Regions from separate parts of the Devosia sp. GW821-FHT12F11 genome, predicted to be linked through region 3. Evidence: riboswitches for the same ligand, from Rfam matches in the RefSeq annotation. Region 3 holds a riboswitch; each other region holds the start of a gene.
The links. Region 3 has a riboswitch for cobalamin ahead of AC1ROK_RS01260 (HupE/UreJ family protein). Riboswitches for the same ligand answer to the same signal wherever they lie in the genome.
Positions count from the first base shown of each region.

Region 1: it holds a riboswitch for cobalamin, as region 3 does, so the genes downstream of both, AC1ROK_RS15305 (ABC transporter ATP-binding protein) here and AC1ROK_RS01260 (HupE/UreJ family protein) in region 3, are expected to answer to the same signal.
Region 2: it holds a riboswitch for cobalamin, as region 3 does, so the genes downstream of both, AC1ROK_RS16600 (ribonucleoside-diphosphate reductase subunit alpha) here and AC1ROK_RS01260 (HupE/UreJ family protein) in region 3, are expected to answer to the same signal.
Region 4: it holds a riboswitch for cobalamin, as region 3 does, so the genes downstream of both, AC1ROK_RS09385 (CbtB domain-containing protein) here and AC1ROK_RS01260 (HupE/UreJ family protein) in region 3, are expected to answer to the same signal.

Region 1 covers NZ_JBXAPX010000004.1:501,948-506,721, reverse strand. The annotation lists gene AC1ROK_RS15315 (FecCD family ABC transporter permease) at 1-352, opposite strand, end outside; gene AC1ROK_RS15310 (ABC transporter substrate-binding protein) at 519-1,463, opposite strand; gene AC1ROK_RS15305 (ABC transporter ATP-binding protein) at 1,475-2,278, opposite strand; cobalamin riboswitch at 2,388-2,608, opposite strand; gene AC1ROK_RS15300 (SH3 domain-containing protein) at 3,061-3,723, opposite strand; gene AC1ROK_RS15295 (peptidase inhibitor family I36 protein) at 3,892-4,533, opposite strand; gene AC1ROK_RS15290 (peptidase inhibitor family I36 protein) at 4,728-4,774, opposite strand, start outside.
Region 2 covers NZ_JBXAPX010000005.1:230,946-235,719, reverse strand. The annotation lists gene AC1ROK_RS16610 (DUF1048 domain-containing protein) at 12-371, opposite strand; gene AC1ROK_RS16605 (PadR family transcriptional regulator) at 371-700, opposite strand; cobalamin riboswitch at 1,780-1,932, shown strand; gene AC1ROK_RS16600 (ribonucleoside-diphosphate reductase subunit alpha) at 2,045-4,774, shown strand, end outside.
Region 3 covers NZ_JBXAPX010000001.1:250,908-255,681, reverse strand. The annotation lists gene AC1ROK_RS01275 (SCO family protein) at 1-102, opposite strand, end outside; gene AC1ROK_RS01270 (copper chaperone PCu(A)C domain-containing protein) at 104-1,087, opposite strand; gene AC1ROK_RS01265 (hypothetical protein) at 1,152-1,469, opposite strand; cobalamin riboswitch at 1,600-1,800, shown strand; gene AC1ROK_RS01260 (HupE/UreJ family protein) at 1,861-2,445, shown strand; gene rplS (50S ribosomal protein L19) at 2,753-3,298, shown strand; gene AC1ROK_RS01250 (hypothetical protein) at 3,511-4,125, shown strand; gene AC1ROK_RS01245 (MBL fold metallo-hydrolase) at 4,378-4,774, shown strand, end outside.
Region 4 covers NZ_JBXAPX010000002.1:780,902-785,675, forward strand. The annotation lists gene cobW (cobalamin biosynthesis protein CobW) at 1-378, opposite strand, end outside; gene AC1ROK_RS09380 (CbtA family protein) at 375-1,142, opposite strand; gene AC1ROK_RS09385 (CbtB domain-containing protein) at 1,174-1,356, opposite strand; cobalamin riboswitch at 1,453-1,672, opposite strand; gene AC1ROK_RS09390 (hypothetical protein) at 1,693-2,292, opposite strand; gene AC1ROK_RS09395 (MarR family winged helix-turn-helix transcriptional regulator) at 2,373-2,852, opposite strand; gene AC1ROK_RS09400 (FAD-dependent monooxygenase) at 2,920-4,113, shown strand; gene AC1ROK_RS09405 (DMT family protein) at 4,183-4,539, shown strand; gene AC1ROK_RS09410 (NAD(P)/FAD-dependent oxidoreductase) at 4,514-4,774, opposite strand, start outside.

The DNA.
Region 1 (4,774 bases), on a different contig from region 3:
CGCCCGAGGAAATGCCGAGCAGGTGCGGATCGGCGAGCGGGTTGCGGGTCACCGATTGCAGCGCCGCACCGACCAGCGCCAGGCTGGCGCCGACGACGGCGCCGAGGATGACACGGGGCAGTCGGACCTCCCAGACGATGTTGTCGCGCCCGGCCGACCAGCTCACCTCGACGCTGCCGGGGGCGAGGTGGTGGGCGACGACCGACCAGACGGTGTCGAGCGGAATGGCGATGGCGCCGACGCTGACGGCGACCAGCGCGGTGACGACGAGGATTGCGGCGAGCGCCAGCACCAGCGCCGGGGTGGCGTGGATGAGGGCGTGGCGCGGGCCGGAGAGGTGGCGGTGGGACATGGGGACTAGTCTCGACGTTTGAGCGTGTGGCTCCCCCCTCCCGGCCTCCCCCACAAGGGGGGAGGTGAAGAGGAGCTTGTGGCTCGATCGAGCCAGGCGCACCGGCAAGGCACCTCCCCCCTTGTGGGGGAGGATGGGAGGGGGGAGCCGCTTGCGCCGGCTTCGACTACTCCGCGAACGCCGCGGCCAGGTGCTTGATCGCCGCGATGTTGCGCGGGCCCGGGGTGGCTTCGACATATTGAAGCGTAACGAAGCGGTTATGCTTTACCGCCGGAATGTCCTTGAAAGCCGGGTTGTTGCGCATGAAGTCGGCCTTCTGCTCGGCGGTGACTTCGCCGTAGTTGATGATGACGATGATGTCGGGGTTGCGCTCGATCACCGGCTCCCAGCCGATCTCGACCCAGCTGGAAGCCACGTCGTCCATGATGTTGGCGCCGCCGGCGGCTTCGATCAGCGCGGTGGGGATGGCATAGCGGCCGGCGGTGAAGGGCTTTTCCTCGCCCGAGTCGTAGATGAACACCTTTGGTGGGGTGTCCCGCTTCGGCAGCGTCGCGGTGAAGGCGGCGAGCTCGGATCGGTAACCGGCAACGAGCGCTTCGGCGCGTTCGGAAACGCCGAAGATCCTGCCCAGATTGAGCAGGTCGACATAGAGGTCGTCGATCGAAGCCTTGGGCTTATCCATGATGTGGATGCAGCTTTCGGTCAGCTCGTAGACCTTGATGCCGAATGCGCCCAGGGTGTCGGGTGTGATCTCGCCGCCGACCTTCATGCCGTAGTTCCAGCCGGCGAAATAGAAGTCGGCATCGGCGCCGAGCAGCACTTCCTTGGTGGGATAGTCGGGCGACAGTTCGGGCAGTTCGGCGACGCCGGCGCGCAGCGTTTCGTCGAGGGTCTTCCATTCCGACACGCCGGTATAGCCGGCCATAGAGCCGGTGAGGCCGAGGGCCAGCATCATCTCGGTGAGGTTCACATCGTTCGAGACGGCGCGGGCCGGAGCGGCCTCAAAGGTAACGTTACGGTTACAGCTTTTGACCGTGACCGGGAAGCCGGAGGCGAAGGCGCTGGTCGCGGCGAGCGCGAGAAGCGGGGCGGCAAGGAGGCTGAGGCGCATGGAATTCTCCCTTAGCGGCGTGGTTCGAGATGGAAGGAAAAGCGGGGGCGGCCGGTAGCCGGATGGCTGTCGATGGCGGTCTCGACTGCGAAGGTCTGGCGGATGGCATCGGGTGTCAGGATGTCGAGCGGCGGGCCGAGCGCCGCCTGCCGGCCATCGGCGATGACCAGCACGCGATCGGCATGGGCGGAGGCGAGCGCCAGGTCGTGCAGCGAGACGATGATGGTGGTGGGCAACGCCGCGAGCAGCGCCAGCACCTCGAGCTGATGGCGGATGTCGAGGTGGTTGGTGGGCTCGTCGAGGATCAAGAGGTCCGGTTTCTGCACCAGGGCGCGGGCAAGCATGACGCGCTGCTTCTCGCCACCGGAGAGCGAGGCGAAGTCGCGGGCGGCCAGCGGCGCGAGCCCGAGCAGCTCGAGGGCAGCTTCGATCGATGCGTAACCATGTGGTGACCGGTCGTGCTGATGCGGGGTGAGGCCGAGCTCGATGATCTCGGCGACGCTGAGGCCGAAATCCGAGGCCGGTTCCTGCAACACAGTGGCGATGCGGCGGGCCGTGGCGCGGGGCGGCAGCGACCACAGGTCGACACCATCGAGGCGGACCGTGCCGGCGGTCGGACGGTGGTAGCGGTAGAGGCAGCGCAGCAGGCTGGATTTGCCCGCGCCGTTGGGGCCGACCAGCGCCAGCATTTCGCCGGGCGCGACGGCAAAACTCAGATATTGGACGATCGGGGCGCGATGCGACGGGCCCCAGCTCAGGCCTTCGACCGCGAGGGCAGCCGGGCTAGAGCCGACCAGGGATCGGGCAAGCTCCATCGGAGGCCTCCGCGCATAGGCGAGGGCTGACGGGCGAACCGATCAAAATGCGAGCTGCGATGCGTAGTCGTAGCGCCATCGACGTTCCCCTCGGCACACCCCGGCCGGGTTACAGTGAGCTGTCGAGGCAGGTCTCCTGGCTCGCGGGTCATAGCGCTTCCGAACCTTCCCAACCTCCCGGAGGAGATCAGTGGCGTTTACGGAAGAGCTCGCCGCTTACAGTTGCGGGGGCAGCCACGGTTTTGCGCCCTGATGGGTACGTCGCACCGTGTTCCCTTTTAATCCCCGTTGGCTGGCGGCCGCCGAGGAACCTTGAACGGGGCGATAGGGGCGTGACTCGGGGGCGATGTCAACCGAGGGGGAGGGAGATGGAGCCCCAGGGGTCGCGGACCCGGCACCGTGCGGCGGGCCGGGTCCGCGTCGTGAGGGAGGGGAGGCGCCCCGCCTCACGGGCTATCGAGCGTCGCAGCCCGATTGGAAAAATGAACTGAGTTGCCCCCTCAGTGCCGCGCTTGGTGGAGGTCAATCCTGGCGCAGCGTGGTGTCACTCGATCACAGGCAAGCTGACAGGGCGCTGAATGCGGGTTGCAGAAACCGTTCATAAACCCGAAAGACGCCGGGGCGAGGAGTCGCCCGGGGACGAGGAGTCGCCCCGGGGACGAGGAGTCGCCCCGGGGACGAGGAGTCGCCCCGGGGACGAGGTATCGCCCCGGGGACGAGGTATCGAGGGGACGACAAAGATGTCGCCCCGTTCCGGCGGACGACAAAGATGTCGCCGCTGCTTAGCGGACGCGGATCGAGCTGATATTGTCGTTGGCGCCGCGCAGGTTCGGCACGCTGCGCGAGATCACGATGCAGCGGCCGTTGAAGTTGGCGCGCTCGCAGACCAGGGCTTGCGCATCGCCGCGCACTTCGATCGAGCGGATGGTGTCGTCCCAGCGGCCGAGACGGGCGAGCCGCTCACCCGGACGGGCGCAGAAGCTGTCGCCGCGGAAATTGGTGTTCTCGTAGAAGCAGACGCGGTCGCGGTTGCCGCCCGGACGGCCGGGGCGGATGTCGAAGCCGCCGGAGCCGATCTGGAAGCTGAAGCCGGGGACGTTGAAGCCGATGTTCACATCGACATCCGGCCGGCTCGGGCCGGGGCGATCGGGAACGATGACGCGGGTATCGACGTCGTCCTCATCGTCAAAGCCGGAATCGTCGTCGCTGAGGTAGCTGGCGGAGACCCAGCCATCCGGACCCGGTTTGATCACATAGCACCAGCCGCCGGAGCAGCGGTCGATCTCGACCTCTCGGCCGGCGCGCAGCACGTCGACCACGGCGCCGCTCACCGGCGCGGCGCGGACATTGACGGTGCTGGTGGCGACGGCGGCATTGGCGGCACCGGCGAAAAACAGCGAGCCGAGCAGCACGGTGGCGGCTCCTGCCAGTTTGATGGGATGCATAAGTAGTCCTCTCTTTGTGACGCTTCGGGGCATTTGGGTTGTCGCCGCGAGGCCGAAACGGCCGGAACGCAAGGGAGTTCCATGCATTCGTGTCGATTGCGCCCAAAATGCAAACGCCGCCTTCGAGGGGACCCGAAGGCGGCGTTCAGCTCTCAGTATGGTGAAGCGTCAGTTAACTTCGTAGGACGAGATGGCGTTGTTGAGCTGCTTGGGCAGCGAGGCCTTGGACGAGCTGATATCGGCGCAGATGCCTTCGAGGTCGAAATCGCGGCAGACCAGCACGTCGGCATCGCCGAACACCTCGATCGAGGAGATCGAGTCGTTCCAGCTGCCGCCCAGCGCATCGTCGCTGTCGCCGGGCTCGACGCAGAAGCTCGGGCCATTGAAGTTGGCGTTCTTGTAGAAGCAGACCTGGTCTTCTTCTTCTTCGGGCTCAGGCAGGGGCTGCGGCTTGGGCTGGTTGCCGATGCCGATGGAGATCGACGGCTTGCCGTCGCCGCCGACCCCGAAGCTGAAGCTGAACGGCACGTTGGATGCGGGCTTGCCCTTGTTGAGGCCGCCGAGGCGGTTCTGGCGCACCCAACCGTCGGGGCCGGGGATCTGGATCAGGCAGACGGTGCCCTGGCAATCGAGCACGGTGACGAGCTGGCCGGCTGCAACCGAATTGACCACCGGCGAGTTCGGATTGGCGGTCTTGCGGACGTTGGAGTCCTGCAGCATGTGGGCATTGGGTGCGGCGAAGGCAGGCGCGACGGCAAGGCCGACAAGCGCGGCCAGCGCTGCGGCGGCGACGAGGTGGAGACGCTTCATGAGGATGTTCCCTGATTGGCGGCACCGGGACCGGTGCCGCGGCGCGAGGTCAGCGCGGCGTTTGGGTGCCGCGCGCTGATGCTGCCGGGAAACAGCAATATTCGCGATTCGAGATGAAATCGACTGAATTGCAAGAAAACGGCCCGCGCCGGGGAGGCAGCGGGCCGGTCGTTACTGAGCGTGGCAAGCGAAACTCAATAGACCCGCATCGAACTCACGTTGTTGTCGAGGAAGCCGTGCA
Region 2 (4,774 bases), on a different contig from region 3:
GTTCTGGCTGGTTACGACTTGTCGCCGGCGGCGCTGTCGATGGCGCTGATCAGCCGCTGCCGTTCCCGGGCGCGCCAGTCGCCTGCCGCATAGTTGCGGATGAAGGCTTCGATGAACTCGATCGGGTCTTGCCCGACGATGTCGCGGATCGGCGTCTGGTTGGCGGCGCTCTGTTCGAACAGGTCGGCGAGGTTTTCGAACAGCGAGGCTGCCGCGTCGGCCTCTACCACCCCGCCCGCCACCATCAGGTAGCGCTCGAACGCATCGACCGCACCGCGATACGGCTCGGGCAGTTTCTTGACGCGCGCCTTGTACTCGCGCCAACGCTTCTTTTCGCCGATCACTTTGGCGGCGAGCTTGGCAATGGACATCATTTGTCTCCTTGGTTGAGCTGGCTGAGACGATCCGAGAGGAAGCTCCAGGTCCTCCAGAACTCTTCGAGATATTCGCGGCCCTCGGCGTTCAGCGAGTACACCTTGCGCGGCGGCCCCTTCTCGGAAGGCACCTTCTCGACATCGACGAAGCCGCGCTGCTCGATGCGGACCAGCAACGCGTAAACGGTGCCTTCGGCGATGTCGGCAAAACCCTGATCCCGCAACCAGGCGGTGATCTCGTAGCCATAGGCGGCCCGCATCGAGAGGATGGCGAGGACGATCCCCTCCAGCGTTCCCTTCAGCATCTCCGTCATCTGTTTGCCCACGGGGCGACCTCATGCTAGTCTGCGTTACTGACTACTGGTAGATAGTATCACTAAGTAGCCGTGTCAAGCGTCGCCGATCGGCGTGGCTGAGGACATTCTGTGAGGTCGCCAGCAGCCGCGCCTCACAACGCGACTGGCTCTCCGGCGCAGGCGCATTAGCGCCAGGTTGGGGGATTCCTACTGATCCTGTGCAGCGCCCATCGGCGAACTTGCCACCCGGCAGCGCCCCAAACTCGGTGTCATCCCTGCGAAAGCAGGGACCCAACCCACAGCCCGCGCAGGTGGATGGATGGCGGACGAGGGCAAAAGCCCTCGCCGCGAGGTCCCTGCTTTCGCAGGGATGACAGCCGGTGGGTGGGCACGGTCGTAACCTGGCGCCTATGGACGAAGGCCGGGATGAAGTGGCGCGAACAGGGGCGCCGCGGCGATGACACCCGTCGGCGCTCCATGGCGCTTGCTACAGCCCCGCCCAGATCATGCTGACGACCATCCCTGCTGTCGCTCCGGTGACAAGCGCAAGGAACACGGTGGCGTAAAGCCACCACCGATCGCTCGGTTCTCGATCCATTTCCGCTGCGAGGCCCCCAAGCCCATTGCGGCCGGCGTCGATTGCCGACGACACCTGCCGGTCCCGTCCGCGACGCCAACGCGGCAGACGGGTTCGCATTCTAGCGGCCGGCGCCTTTAGTTTTGCTGACAGGTCGGGCGCTCACGCGCCTCTCTGCTGACGGTCACAATGGTGGAGGCATGGAGACGAGCAGCCCAAGCGTGACGCCGATGCTGGCCGCCATCACCATGAGGACAAAAAAGGCCGCAAGGACCGCCCACCATGAAAGCTTCGGTTCCATCCCTGCGCGATACCACAGCGCGGCTGACAACCGCCTGATCGGCGAACGGCCTGCCTGCGCCGGGTGACACGGGGCTGGGGGGGGGACCTGTGACAGCGCCCCCTCAGTTCGCGCTCGACAGCCCCGCCTGGGCCCGCAGGAGATATCTCTACGTCCCCGCACATCATAGTGAGGGCTGCCCTCACCGGAAATTGCATCGCAACCCATTGACGCGAATCCCGAACAGGCACACTACATCTAGTGTGTCGTGGTCGCCCGGTTCGCAAGGACGGGTGATAATAGGGAAGCCGGTGCGGGCAATTGCTCCAGTCCGGCGCTGCCCCCGCAACTGTGATAGCCGGTGCTGCCGGCCAGCCAGATACCTGCCACGACAGGTTAGTTCGTCCACGGGCGGGGTGCACCGGTTGGCCGCGAAAACGCCTGGGCGGAATGCGCCTGTGCGTCGTTTCGCGTCCTCGGAAAACCCCTGCTGCCACTCACGGGGTATTTGAGGCATATGTCCACTTCACAGATCGTCCATTCCGACACCGGCCGTCCGGTGGTCGTCACGTCACCCGAGCCGCACGCGGCCTACGCGCCGGGCTTCTCGCTCATCAAGCGCAACGGTGGCACGGTGCCGTTCGATCAGTCGAAGATCGCCGTGGCGTTGACCAAGGCGTTCCTCGCAGTGGAGGGCAACAAGGCCGCCGCCTCGCGCCGCGTGCATGAAATCGTCGAGCAACTGACCGGCGAAGTGGTGGCGGCGCTGGTCCGCCGCGCCAAGGACGGCCGGGTGTTCCATATCGAGGATGTGCAGGATCAGGTCGAGCTGGCGCTGATGCGCGGCGAGCACCAGAAGGTCGCCCGCGCCTATGTGCTGTACCGCGAGGAGCACGCCAAGGCCCGCGCCGACAAGGCGGATGCGCCTGTCGCGAGCGCCGCGATCCGCATGGCGGATGGCATGCCGCTCGACGAAGCCCGCCTCGCCACCGTCATCGCCGAGGCCTCTGCCGGTCTTGATGGCGTGGTGGCCGAGACCATTCTCACCGAGACCCGCCGCAACCTCTATGACGGCATCTCGACCGAGGAACTGGCGCTGGCGCCGATCCTCGCGACCCGTACCCTGGTCGAAACCGAACCCAATTACGCCTATGTCTCGGCGCGCCTGCTCAACGACAAGCTGCGCCGCGAAGCGCTGAGCTTTCTCGCCGGCCGCCCCGACCAGGCGACGCAAGCCGAGATGGCGAACCGCTACGCCGAGTATTTCCCCGCCTATCTCGAGCGCGGCATCGGGCTTGAGCTGATCGACCCGGAACTCGGCCGCTTCGATATCGCCCGCATCGCCGCGGCGCTCCGGCCCGAGCGCGACCGACAGTTCCAGTATCTGGGGCTGCAGACGCTCTATGACCGCTACTTCCTCCACTCCGCCGGCACGGTGTTCGAACTGCCGCAGGCCTTCTTCATGCGCGTCGCCATGGGCCTGGCGGTGCGCGAGATCGACCGCGAAGCCCGCGCCATCGAGTTCTACAATCTGCTGTCGAGCTTCGACTTCATGGCCTCGACCCCGACCCTGTTCAACTCGGGGACGCTGAGACCGCAGCTTTCGAGTTGCTTCCTCACTACCGTCGCCGACGACCTCGACGGCATCTTCAAGGCGATCAAGGACAACGCGCTGCTCGCCAAATATTCGGGCGGTCTCGGCAATGACTGGACCCCGGTGCGCGGGCTCGGCGCCCATATCAAGGGCACCAACGGCGAGAGCCAGGGCGTCGTGCCGTTCCTCAAGGTGGCCAACGACACCGCCATCGCGGTGAACCAGGGCGGCAAGCGCAAGGGCGCGGTCTGCGCCTATCTCGAGACCTGGCACGTCGACATCGAGGAGTTCCTCGATTTGCGCAAGAACACCGGCGACGACCGCCGCCGCACCCACGACATGAACACCGCCAACTGGGTGCCCGACCTGTTCATGGAGCGCGTCGAAGCCGGCGCCGACTGGACACTGTTCTCGCCCGACGAAACGCCGGACCTGCACGATCTCTATGGCCCCGCTTTCAAGGCCGCCTACGAAGCCTATGAAGCCAAGGCCGCCGCCGGCGGCATGACGGTGTTCAAGACCGTCCGGGCGCTCGATCTGTGGCGCAGGATGCTGACCATGCTGTTCGAGACCGGCCACCCCTGGGTGACCTTCAAGGACCCCTGCAACATCCGCTCGCCGCAGCAGCATGTCGGGGTGGTGCACTCCTCCAACCTCTGCACCGAGATCACGTTGAATACGTCGAAGGACGAGGTGGCGGTCTGCAATCTCGGCTCGATTAACCTCTTGGCCCACCTCACCGACAAAGGCCTCGACCTCGAGCGGCTCAAGCGCACCGTCGACACCGCCATGCGCATGCTCGACAATGTCGTCGACATCAACTTCTACACCATCCCGGAAGCCCGCCGCTCCAACCTCCGCCACCGCCCGGTCGGGCTCGGCATCATGGGCTTCGCCGATGCGCTGCAGGCGCAGGGCATCGCCTATGGCTCGGATGCGGCGGTTGAATTCGCCGACCGCTCGATGGAGGCGATCAGCTACTATGCCATCACCGCCTCGACCGATCTTGCCGAGGAGCGTGGCGCCTACGCCTCGTTTGCCGGCTCGCTCTGGTCAAAAGGCGTGCTGCCGATCGACAGCCTCGAAATGCTCGCCGCGACCCGCAGCGAGATCCATATCGACCGCACCCAGCGGCTCGACTGGGAGACGCTCCGCCAGCGCGTCAAATCAGTGGGGATGCGCAACTCCAACACCATGGCGATTGCGCCGACGGCCACCATCTCGAACATCTGCGGGGTGAGCCAGTCGATCGAGCCGGGCTACCAGAACCTCTACGTCAAATCCAACATGTCGGGGGATTTCACGGTGGTGAACGCCCTCCTCGTGCGCGACCTCAAGGCCCGTGGGCTGTGGGACGAGGTGATGATCTCGGATCTCAAATATTTCGACGGCTCGGTCGGCCAGATCGATCGGGTGCCCGATGACCTCAAGGCCATCTACGCCACCGCCTTCGAGCTCGACGCCAGCTGGCTGATCGCCGCCGCCTCGCGCCGGCAGAAATGGATCGACCAGGCGCAATCGCTCAACCTCTACCTCGCCAACCCCTCGGGCAAGGCGCTGGATACGCTCTATCGCAGCGCCTGGAAGGCGGGGCTGAAGACCACCTATTACCTGCGCTCTCGCTCGGCGACGCATGTCGAGAAGTCGACGCTG
Region 3 (4,774 bases):
AGGGGTCGGGCGCGTGACGAAGAACAGCAGCGTTGCCGCTACTGCCGCCAGTGCCACCAGACCCCAGAGCGCGAGGCGCAGTCGCGAGGTAAAGGCGTTCATCTCAGCCGCCGTGCATCGAGTGGTCTTCGGCCGGACCCTTGGCGGCCGGGCTCTCGACGCTGAGTTCCACCTCGACGCTGCCGGCTTTCTCGAAGCTGAGGGTCAGCGGGATCGTGGTGCCCTCAACCAGCGGCCCAGTGAGCTGCATGAACATGATGTGGAGGCCGCCGGGCGCCAGGGTGACGGTCTCGCCGGCCGGGATTTCGACGCCTTCGGGCACCTCGTTCATCTTCATCAGGTCGCCCTCCATCTTCATCTGATGGATCTGGACCACGCCGGCCACCGGCGAGGCGGCGCTCACCAGGCGATCGGCTTCGCCGCCCGTGTTGGTGATGGTGAGATAGCCGCCGCCGACCGGCGCATTGGGGAGGGTGGCGCGGGAAAAACCGCCGCTGATCTCGAGATTGCCGACGGTGACCGCGGCCGGAGCGGCCATGCTCATGGCGCCATGGTCGTGCTCGCCGGCAGCCGCCGTGGTGACGGCGAGGGTGGGAGCCGGATGCTCGAGGGCGTGGGCACTCTCGCCTGGGGCGGCGATCTGGTCCCAGACCACGGACGCGGCGCCGCATTTCTGCGTCACAACGAAGGGCAGGCTGGTCTCGGCGTCAAAGCCCTGGAGCGAACCCTGGATGGCGAACTCATCGAACTGGTCATCGGGGACCGAGCCGCCGGCCCAGGTGACCGCGAGGGCGCCGGAGGTCACCGGCTGGCCGTGCACCTGGTAGCTGTTCCGGTAGTCGCCTTTGGCGATCTCGACCGTCCAGCCGGCCTTCACCATGGGCTTGGCCGACACGAAACCCTCGGGCAGCACGACGCTGACCGTGTCGGTGGGGGCGCCGTCGCAGCCATGCGGGATGGCGATGGCGACCTTGACGGTGGCGCCGTTGGCGGCGCTGGCCGGAGTGAGCGTCGCATGCGCGAAGGCCGGGCTCGCGAGCATGAGGGTTGCAGCCGCGAATGCGGCGATAGGGGACGTGGTGTGCATCTAGCTCTCGTCTGTTGGCCGCGGCAGTTGCTGGCGCGCGGCAATCGATAATGGGTTCGATCGATCAGACGGAGGCGGGTGGTCCGCGGGCGGTGGCGGTGCCGAGCGGCTCGGCCGGCAGGTGCAAGGCGGGGAGGGCGCCATAGGCGACATCTGCCAGCATTGCCACCGGGATAGCGATGTTGCAGGGCGGCGGCAGGTCGGCGCCGCCAATGCGGCAGGCGTGACAGGGGGCGTGCGCCTTGGGGTCATCCGGGGTGTCGCCGCAATAGCTCATGTCGAGCGTGGCGGTGAGGGTGTCGGGGCCGGCGGATGCAGCAACCACCGGGGCATGGGCGAAACTGAGGAAAACCAGAGCGAGCACGACAAGCGCGTGCAGCAACTCTCTTCCCATGTTTCGCGCGTTGAGCACCGGCAACGACCCCGTTGGACGACAAGACCCTTTAGCGCAGCGGGGGGCACTGCGTCATGCGGCAAATGCGCGGCCGCCGATTGAACTCACCGGTGGAACCTGACAGAGATAAGGCGACGGTGCGCTGCATTCGAACGATGCGGCGTGAAACGGGAAGCCGGTAGGCCATTGGCCGATGCCGGCGCCGCCCCCGCGACTGTAACGGGCCTGACTCTCACTCAGCGTGCCACTGGTTTGCGACTGGGAAGGTGGAGTGAGAGGTGCCCGGAGCCAGGAGACCGGCCGTCCGGTGGTGACCCAAACCGGGACCATCGAACATGAAAAACGCTACGGGACGGTGGGTCCCGAGATGGAGATATTTATGCGCGCGCTTCTGGCCCTTCTGCTCATCGCCGTTCCGACGGCGGCCTTTGCCCATACCGGGCACGGCGATACTTCGGGGTTCCTCCACGGCTTCATGCATCCGGTCGGCGGTATCGACCACATCCTCGCCATGGTGGCCGTGGGCGTGTTCGCCTACGTGCTGGGCGGCAAGGCGCTGTGGCTGGTGCCGCTGAGCTTCGTGGCCATGATGGCGGTCGGGTTCCTGCTCGGCCTTGGCCAGATCGACGTGCCGTTCGTCGAACTGGGCATTGCGCTGTCGAGCGTGGTGATCGGCGGCGCCGCGGCGCTGGGCCGGCCGATGCCGGTCGTTGCGGCTTCGGCGCTGGTCGGGGTGTTCGCGATCTTCCACGGCCATGCGCATGGCGCCGAAATGCCGGTCGATGCCTCGGGCTTCGAATATGCGGCGGGCTTTATCGTGGCGACGGCGCTACTGCATGCAGCCGGCATCGGCGCGGCAATGGGCGTGACCAGGCTGGTCGGCAAATACGGCAAGACCGTTGCACAGGTGGCGGGCGGCGTGTTCGCGCTGGGCGGCATCGGCGTGCTGGCCGGCTGGCTCTAAGCCTCTCGCAGCGCTAGTGGAACTGGTCATCCCCGCGCAAGCGGGGATAGCCGTTTCCGGGGCCAGCATCGCAAGCGGAGGTTCCCGCTTGCGCGGGAATGACCTGGCAGCTTCGGCGATGTCGAGCAAACCCTAGAACCGAGCCCCAGACGAGCTGACCCTAGACTCCCGGGCGTTCTTGATTTATAGCCCCGCTCGCTTGAGCTTCGGCTCGGCCAATAATGCATAAAAATCCGTGCAACCAAGACCGGGCGGTCGGCGTGAAGCCGGCGAAACGCTCCTTTGAAAAAGACGAACGGAACATCAGATGTCCAAGATCATCGAACAGCTCAATCAGGAGCAGCACGACAAGCTGCTCGCCAAGGGCGCCCATCCGGAATTTACCCACGGCGATACCGTCAAGGTGTGGGTGAAGATCCGCGAAGGCGACAAGGAACGCCTGCAGGCCTATGAGGGCGTCGTCATCGCCCGCTCCGGCACCGGCATCATGGAAAGCTTCACCGTGCGCAAGATTTCGTACGGCGAAGGCGTGGAACGCGTGTTCCCCGTGCTCTCCCCCAATATCGACCGCGTCGAAGTGATCAAGCGCGGTAAGGTCCGTCGCGCCAAGCTCTACTACCTGCGCGATCGTCGCGGTAAGGCCGCCCGTATTTTCGAGAACCAGGGCGCCCGCACCAAGAAGATCGAGGCCGGCGAGCGCGAAGCCGCCATCGAGGCCAAGAACGCCCGCGAGGCCGAGAAGATCGCAGCCGCCGAGGCGCTGGCCCGGGAGCTCGCCGAGAAGGACGCCGCCGAGGCCGCCGCCGCTGCTGCTGCCGAGGCAGCCGCCGCGACCGAGCCCAAGGCTGAGTAATCAGTTGAAGCGCGTCTAGGTGGTCGCGGGCGCCGAACGGAAAAGTCTCACAACTTTTCCTGCGCCCGCTCCAGCCGTGCCACAGTTTGGGCACGAGCGCGACTAGAGTTCAGCCCGGCTCACGAGCCGGGCTTTTGATTCCGGGGTTGGGATGCCCCGTATTCCGGTCTTTGTGCACGCGAGATCAAAGATCTCGCTATGGGGAAATTGGAATGGACGCAGCTCTTCAGGACGCGGAAGAGAGGCGGCACCTCGCCGCGGAACTCAGGGCGGAAGCCCGCACCGTGCTGGTCGAAACCGGCCTGCTCGAACTGCTCAATGCCCGTTTCGGCGAGGCGGTGGTGACCGGCAGTGCCGGCTACGACCTGATGGTGTGGCGCGATATCGACATCCACATGCCGTGCGAGGCGGAACGCTGGGCCGAATGGGCCGGTCTCGCCGCCGATATCGCCATCCAGTTCGATCGGGCGGGATTGCAGCTCCACAAGGCGAGCTTCCTCAACGACTATGTCGCGCCGCACCCGCTCGGCGCCGGACTCTATTGGGGCATCGAGTTCAACGATTACGCCGGCAACCCCTGGAAATGCGACATCTGGGGCTGGGAGCCGTTCGATTTCGCCGTCCGCCAGGCGCGCGATGCCAACCTCAGGGCCGACCTCTCGGCCTGCGACCGCGACCTGATCCTCAGGCTCAAGCACGAGGCGCGCGAGCGGCCGGGCTATTACGGCGTGATGGTCGGCAGCTTCGATATCTACCAGTTCGCGCTGGCCGGGGCCGGCGAGACGCTGGACGAACTGGAGCAGTGGAAGGGACTGGTGGCGCAGTAGCCAGGCGCCGCTGTCTGCGCGAGTGGCGCACTCCCTCCGAGCTACGCTAGTTCGCTCCGCTCACAAGCTGCGCTTGCCTCCCCCGTCGAGGGGGAGGTGGTGGCTGGGGCGGGATTGTGCCTGACACACCGGCCGGCACCCTCTCCTCGAAGGGGAGGGTAGGGGAGGGGTGTGGGCAGGCGCCGTGGTTGCATTTCCCGGCGCATTCGCCAGATTACCGCCCGGCAGCACCACAACGACCGGAGAGTTCCGATGCAATCCTTCATCTGCGTCACCTGTGGCGTGGGCCATGCGCCGTCTGAGGCGCCGCCCGCGCGCTGCGCTATCTGCGATGACGAGCGGCAATATGTGACCGCCGCCGGGCAGCGCTGGACGACGCTGGCGGAGCTGCAGCAGAAGCACACGATCGAGTTCAAGGAGCAGGAGCCGGGGCTGGTGGGGATCGGGGCGACGCCGCAGATCGCCATCGGGCAGCGCATGCTGCTGATCCAGCAACCGGGTGGCGGGGTGCTGTGGGATTGCACGCCGCTGGTCACCGACGAGGCTGTGGCCCGGATCAAGGAGCTGGGTGGGGTGCGGGCGATGGCGATCTCGCACCCGCACTTCTATTCCTCGATGGTCGACTGGTCGGAGGCGCTGGGTGGCGTGC
Region 4 (4,774 bases), on a different contig from region 3:
CTTGATCTCGGGCCAGTTGAAGGCGCGGATCAGCGGCTGCGGCAAAGCGAGGCCGGAGGTTTCGATGACGATGTGGTCGGGGCGATCGTCACGCTCGAGCAGCGCCTGCATGGTGGGGATGAACTCGTCGGCGACAGTGCAGCAGATGCAGCCGTTGCTCAGCTCGATCATATCCTCTTCGCGGCAGGTCTCGTCGCCGCAGCCGGCGAGGATTTCCTTGTCGACGCCGAGTTCGCCGAACTCGTTGATGATCAGCGCGATGCGCTTGCCCTTGGCATGGGCGAGCAGGTGCCGGACCAGGGTGGTCTTGCCGGCGCCGAGGAAGCCGGTGATGACGGTGACGGGGATCTTTGAACTGGCGAGTTCGGTCGTGCTCATGCGTGGGCACCTTTCAGGGCGAAGGCAGAAGATCGGGCGAAGCGCTCGTTGAGCCAGCCGAACAGCGGGCCGACGATCAGCCAGAACAGCGCACCGGTGGCGAGGGTCGCCGCGGCGAATGATGTGGCGAGGTTGGCGGGGACGGCGCTGGCGTGCTCGCCCAAGAGCGGCGGCGCGCCGATGACGTGCGGCGCGAGGATCAGCACGGCAGCAATGACGATGCCGGTCCAGTTGCGGAGTTTGGCGATGGCGAGGATGCCGGCACCGGTGGCGAGCGCCGTGCCGACCCACCAGACCTGGCGGGCGACGAGATCGGCGGCGGGCATGCCCGGGAGTTCAGGCGGCAGGCCGAGGGCTGGAGCGAGCTGCAGGGCGATGAAGCCGCCGAGCCCCCAGATCACGCCGTTGCGGGCAGTGATCTCGATACCCGAGAAGACGGAGACGGCAGCGAGCAGGAAGGCGAAGCCGATGCAGCCGAGGAGGTTGGCCAGCACGGTGTAGGCGATGCGCTCGGCGCCATCCTGCGGGGCCCAAGCGTCTTCGTCATGCTCGTGGGCGGGTGCGGCTTCGGCATGAGAATGCTCTGCGGTGCCGGCCTCGTGGCTGTGCTCGGCGACGGCCGACGCCTCGGGGGCGGCGTTCTCGTAAACCTCGGCGGCGAGGATCAGTGGTGCGACGCGCCATTGCTGCACGGCGCTCATGGCCAAGCCGGCTGCGAGTCCGGCAAGGACCGCAGCGAAAAAGATTCGCTGGAAGAGTTTCATCGATGTCTCGTGTGCTTAGAGCTGAGTCAGCTCAATGGCAGGGGAAGCCAAGCGCATGGCGCGTATCGTGCGCACCATTGTGGATGGCCATGTCGCTGGCAAAACCGACGCCGCCGACAAGGACGAAGCCGATAAACAACGCCAGCACACCTGCGATGAGCCGCTGCGAGACAGAAAGACGGACGACCGACGCCGTCTGGACCTGAGTATTCATATGCCTGCACCCTCCGTGCGGATGAAAGTGGGCGCATCGCCCGAGCTCTTTCCGGGGGTCGCGTTTTGAACCGGAAAAGTCTCACAACTTTTCCCGAAACACTCCCGGACGCTGGCAGGTCTCCTGACTCGCGGGTCACCGTGGTCTCCGGCCTTCCCAACATCCCGAGGGATGTCAGTGGCATAGTCGGAGGCACTCGCCACTTACAGTTGCGGGGGCAGCCACGGATTTGGTCCCTGATGGGTACGCCGCACCGTGTTCCCTTTTGATCCCCTCGCCCGAACGGGTTTGAGGAACCAACGTGGGGCTATGGTTACGCCGCGGGAGGGGGCGCGGTCAATCTTCCGCCGCAGCGGAATCGGGATAGCCGACGGTGACAGTGTCGACGCGCGCATCGACCTTCTCGAGCAGTGGCTCGCTCGACGAGATCTGCATGTCGCCGGAGATGGCATCGACATTGAGATCGGCCGGATAATCGCCGACGGCGAAGCGAACGCTGACCGAGCAACCACCTTCCGGCGGGGCGAGCTTGCCGCCCTCGAAGATGGCGGCGCCACCATAATCCCAGAAGAAGCCGTAGAGCTGGAACGGCCCGCCATTCAACGCCTCGACCTCTTTGACGGTGAGCCCCTTCCTGAGCCCGCCCGGCGCGGTGTCTCCCGGCGGCACGGTGAAATAGGCGACGCGCTCGTGCTTCTCCTCGTCCCACCAGCCGAACTCGATGGTCTTGGTGGGATCGTTGGGGAAGATGGTGGTGGCGAGCACGGTGGAGCCCTCGGGGCCCGGGACGTCGCCAGTCACCACATTGTCCTTGCCGAAGGCCTCGATCAGCCGCGCTTCGGAGCTGTCAGCGGCGAAAGGACCCTCACAGACGATGTCGGCGGCCAGGGCGGGCGCCGCCAGCAGCAACAGGGGAAACAGGACCAGCGCGCGCATTGTCGACCTCCGTTGACCCGCCGAATCTAGCTGAGCCCAGTGAGTCTGGGCAGGCCTTGCGGCGGAAGCTGGGCGCAGGGTCATCCACCCGACTGCAGCCGTTCGGTCATCTGGTTCTGGATCGCGAGGACCTCCACGATCACCTCGGTGAGGAGGCGCAGCTCGTCGAGGCTGCGCTTGCCCAGCGCTTCGGCGCCAGCGATCGCCATCGGGGCGTAGGCCTTCTCGATGACGGCGGCAGTGGCCTCGGCGAGTTCCACCAGCACCTTGCGCCGGTCATGCGGATCGGGTTGGCGGCGGACGAAGTTACGGGCCTCGAGCCGGTCGATCAGCGAAGTGACGGCGGCCGGGGTGAGACGGGTGGCGCGGGCGATGGCGCTGGCGGTCTGCGGACCGCTGGTGAGGAAGCTGAGGCACAGCCGTTCGGCCGGGCCGAGCTGGAAGATTGCTCCCACCTCCTCGTCATAACGCTGCGTCGCCTCCTGCCAGCGCACGATGAGCGTGCCGAGCCGCTGCACGAGCTCGGCCTTTGCATCGCTTGACGAATTTATTTCGACCATCTAATTATCTACTCATCGAATAATACGACGGGCGCATGATATGCGGCGTCGCGCAGGTGAGGCAAGAATGAAAGCACGCATCGGTATCGTTGGCGCAGGTTCCGCCGGCCTCGGCCTGGCCCTGGCGCTGGTCAGGCGCGGCTTCGCCCCCGTTGTCTTCGAGAAGCGCAGCGAAAAGCAGGTGATCGACGAGGGGATTTTCCTGACGCTGGCGCCCAACGGCATGAACGCGCTGCGCGGCTTTGGCCTTGCGACGGAGGCGCTGCGGCACGGGGTCGAAACGCGCGCCATTGTCCTCCACAACGAACACGGCAAGGCGCTCGGCACGGTCGACTATGCCCGCCACACGGCGCGGTTCGGCGCCCCCTCGGTGACGATCCGGCGCGGCGCGCTGAGCGAGATCCTTCTCGGCGCAGCCCGTGCCGCAGGGGTGCCGATGCAGTTCGAGACGCCGGTGATAGCGGTCGCCAATCTGGAAGGCGAGGTGGCGGCGACGACCGCTGACGGCGTGACACACAGTTTCGACGTGCTGGTGGGGGCAGATGGCCTCCGCTCCAATGTGCGTGGCCTCGCCATGCCCGGGCTGCCGTCACCGGCCTATAACGGGCTACTGGGGAGCGGCGGCATCGTCGATGTGCCGGAGGTGCCGCCGACGAACGGGCAGATGTTGATGACCTTCGGGCGACGGGCGTTCTTCGGCTACATCAAGGACCCGGGCGGCCCGGTCTATTGGTTCAACAGCTTTCCCGCCGACGAAAAGCAGGCGCAACTGATCGATCGCCAGGCAGCGACCGGGTATTTCGAAGCGCTGCATCGCGGCGATCCCTCGGTCAACCGGCGGATCATCGCGGCTGCCGCGCCGCAGGTGAGCCGGATCTATCCCGATTACGACGTGCCGAGCCTGCCCTATTGGTCGAGGGGGCGGGTGATCCTGATCGGCGATGCGGCGCATGCGGTGACCCCGCATTCGGGCCAGGGCGCATCGATGGCGCTCGAGGACGCGCTGGTGCTGGCGGCCTGCCTCGAGGCGGAGGCGACGCCGGAAAGCGCCTTTCGACGTTTCGAGGCATTGCGGCGCGACCGCGTGGAGGCGGCGGTGCGGCTCGGCCGGCAGGGTGGCACGCCCAAGAAGGCGCAGGGTTGGCTGGCGCGGCGAGTGCGCGACCTGGTGTTGCCGCTGTTCGTGCCGCTCGGCCAGCGTGGGCAGGAGCACTTGTTCGCCTTCCGAGCCGACGATACCCCGCTGGTCCGGCCGAACTGAGCGGCCTTGCGGCCGACACAGGGCCCGGCGATCAATGGACGAAGCCAACTGATTCGCCCCGGTGCCCCGATGCCCTTCACCTTCCAGACGGTGATGCCGATCCTGCTCCTGATCGGCTCCAACGTGTTCATGACCGTCGCCTGGTATGGGCACCTCAAGTTCCCGCATATGGCGATGTGGGTGGCGGTGATGGTCAGCTGGGGCATCGCGCTGGTGGAATACTGGCTGGCGGTGCCCGCCAACCGTATCGGCTACGGCGCCTATACCGCGGCGGAGCTCAAGACCATCCAGGAGGTGATCAGCCTCACGGTGTTCGCCGGCTTCGCGGTGTTCGTCCTCGGCGAGAAGCTGACCTGGAACCACGCGGTCGGCTTCCTGCTGATCTTTGCCGGAGCGTTCTTCATCTTCCGGGGGCCGCTGAAGTAGCGACCAGTGACTGGTGAGCGAAGACGCCGGCCCCTGCCCCATCGGCGACCGCAAAGCTGATATTGTGCATTGGTCTGGCCGCATCGCCCGCGGCATAGACCCCGGGAATGCTGGTCTGCTGCAGGTGATCGACGACGAAGAAGTCGCCTGCCATGCCGGCCTTGGTTTCGCAGCCGAGCTGGATGCCGAGATTGCTCGCGAACCGGATCGGCGCGTGGGCGAAGATGGCGTCGAG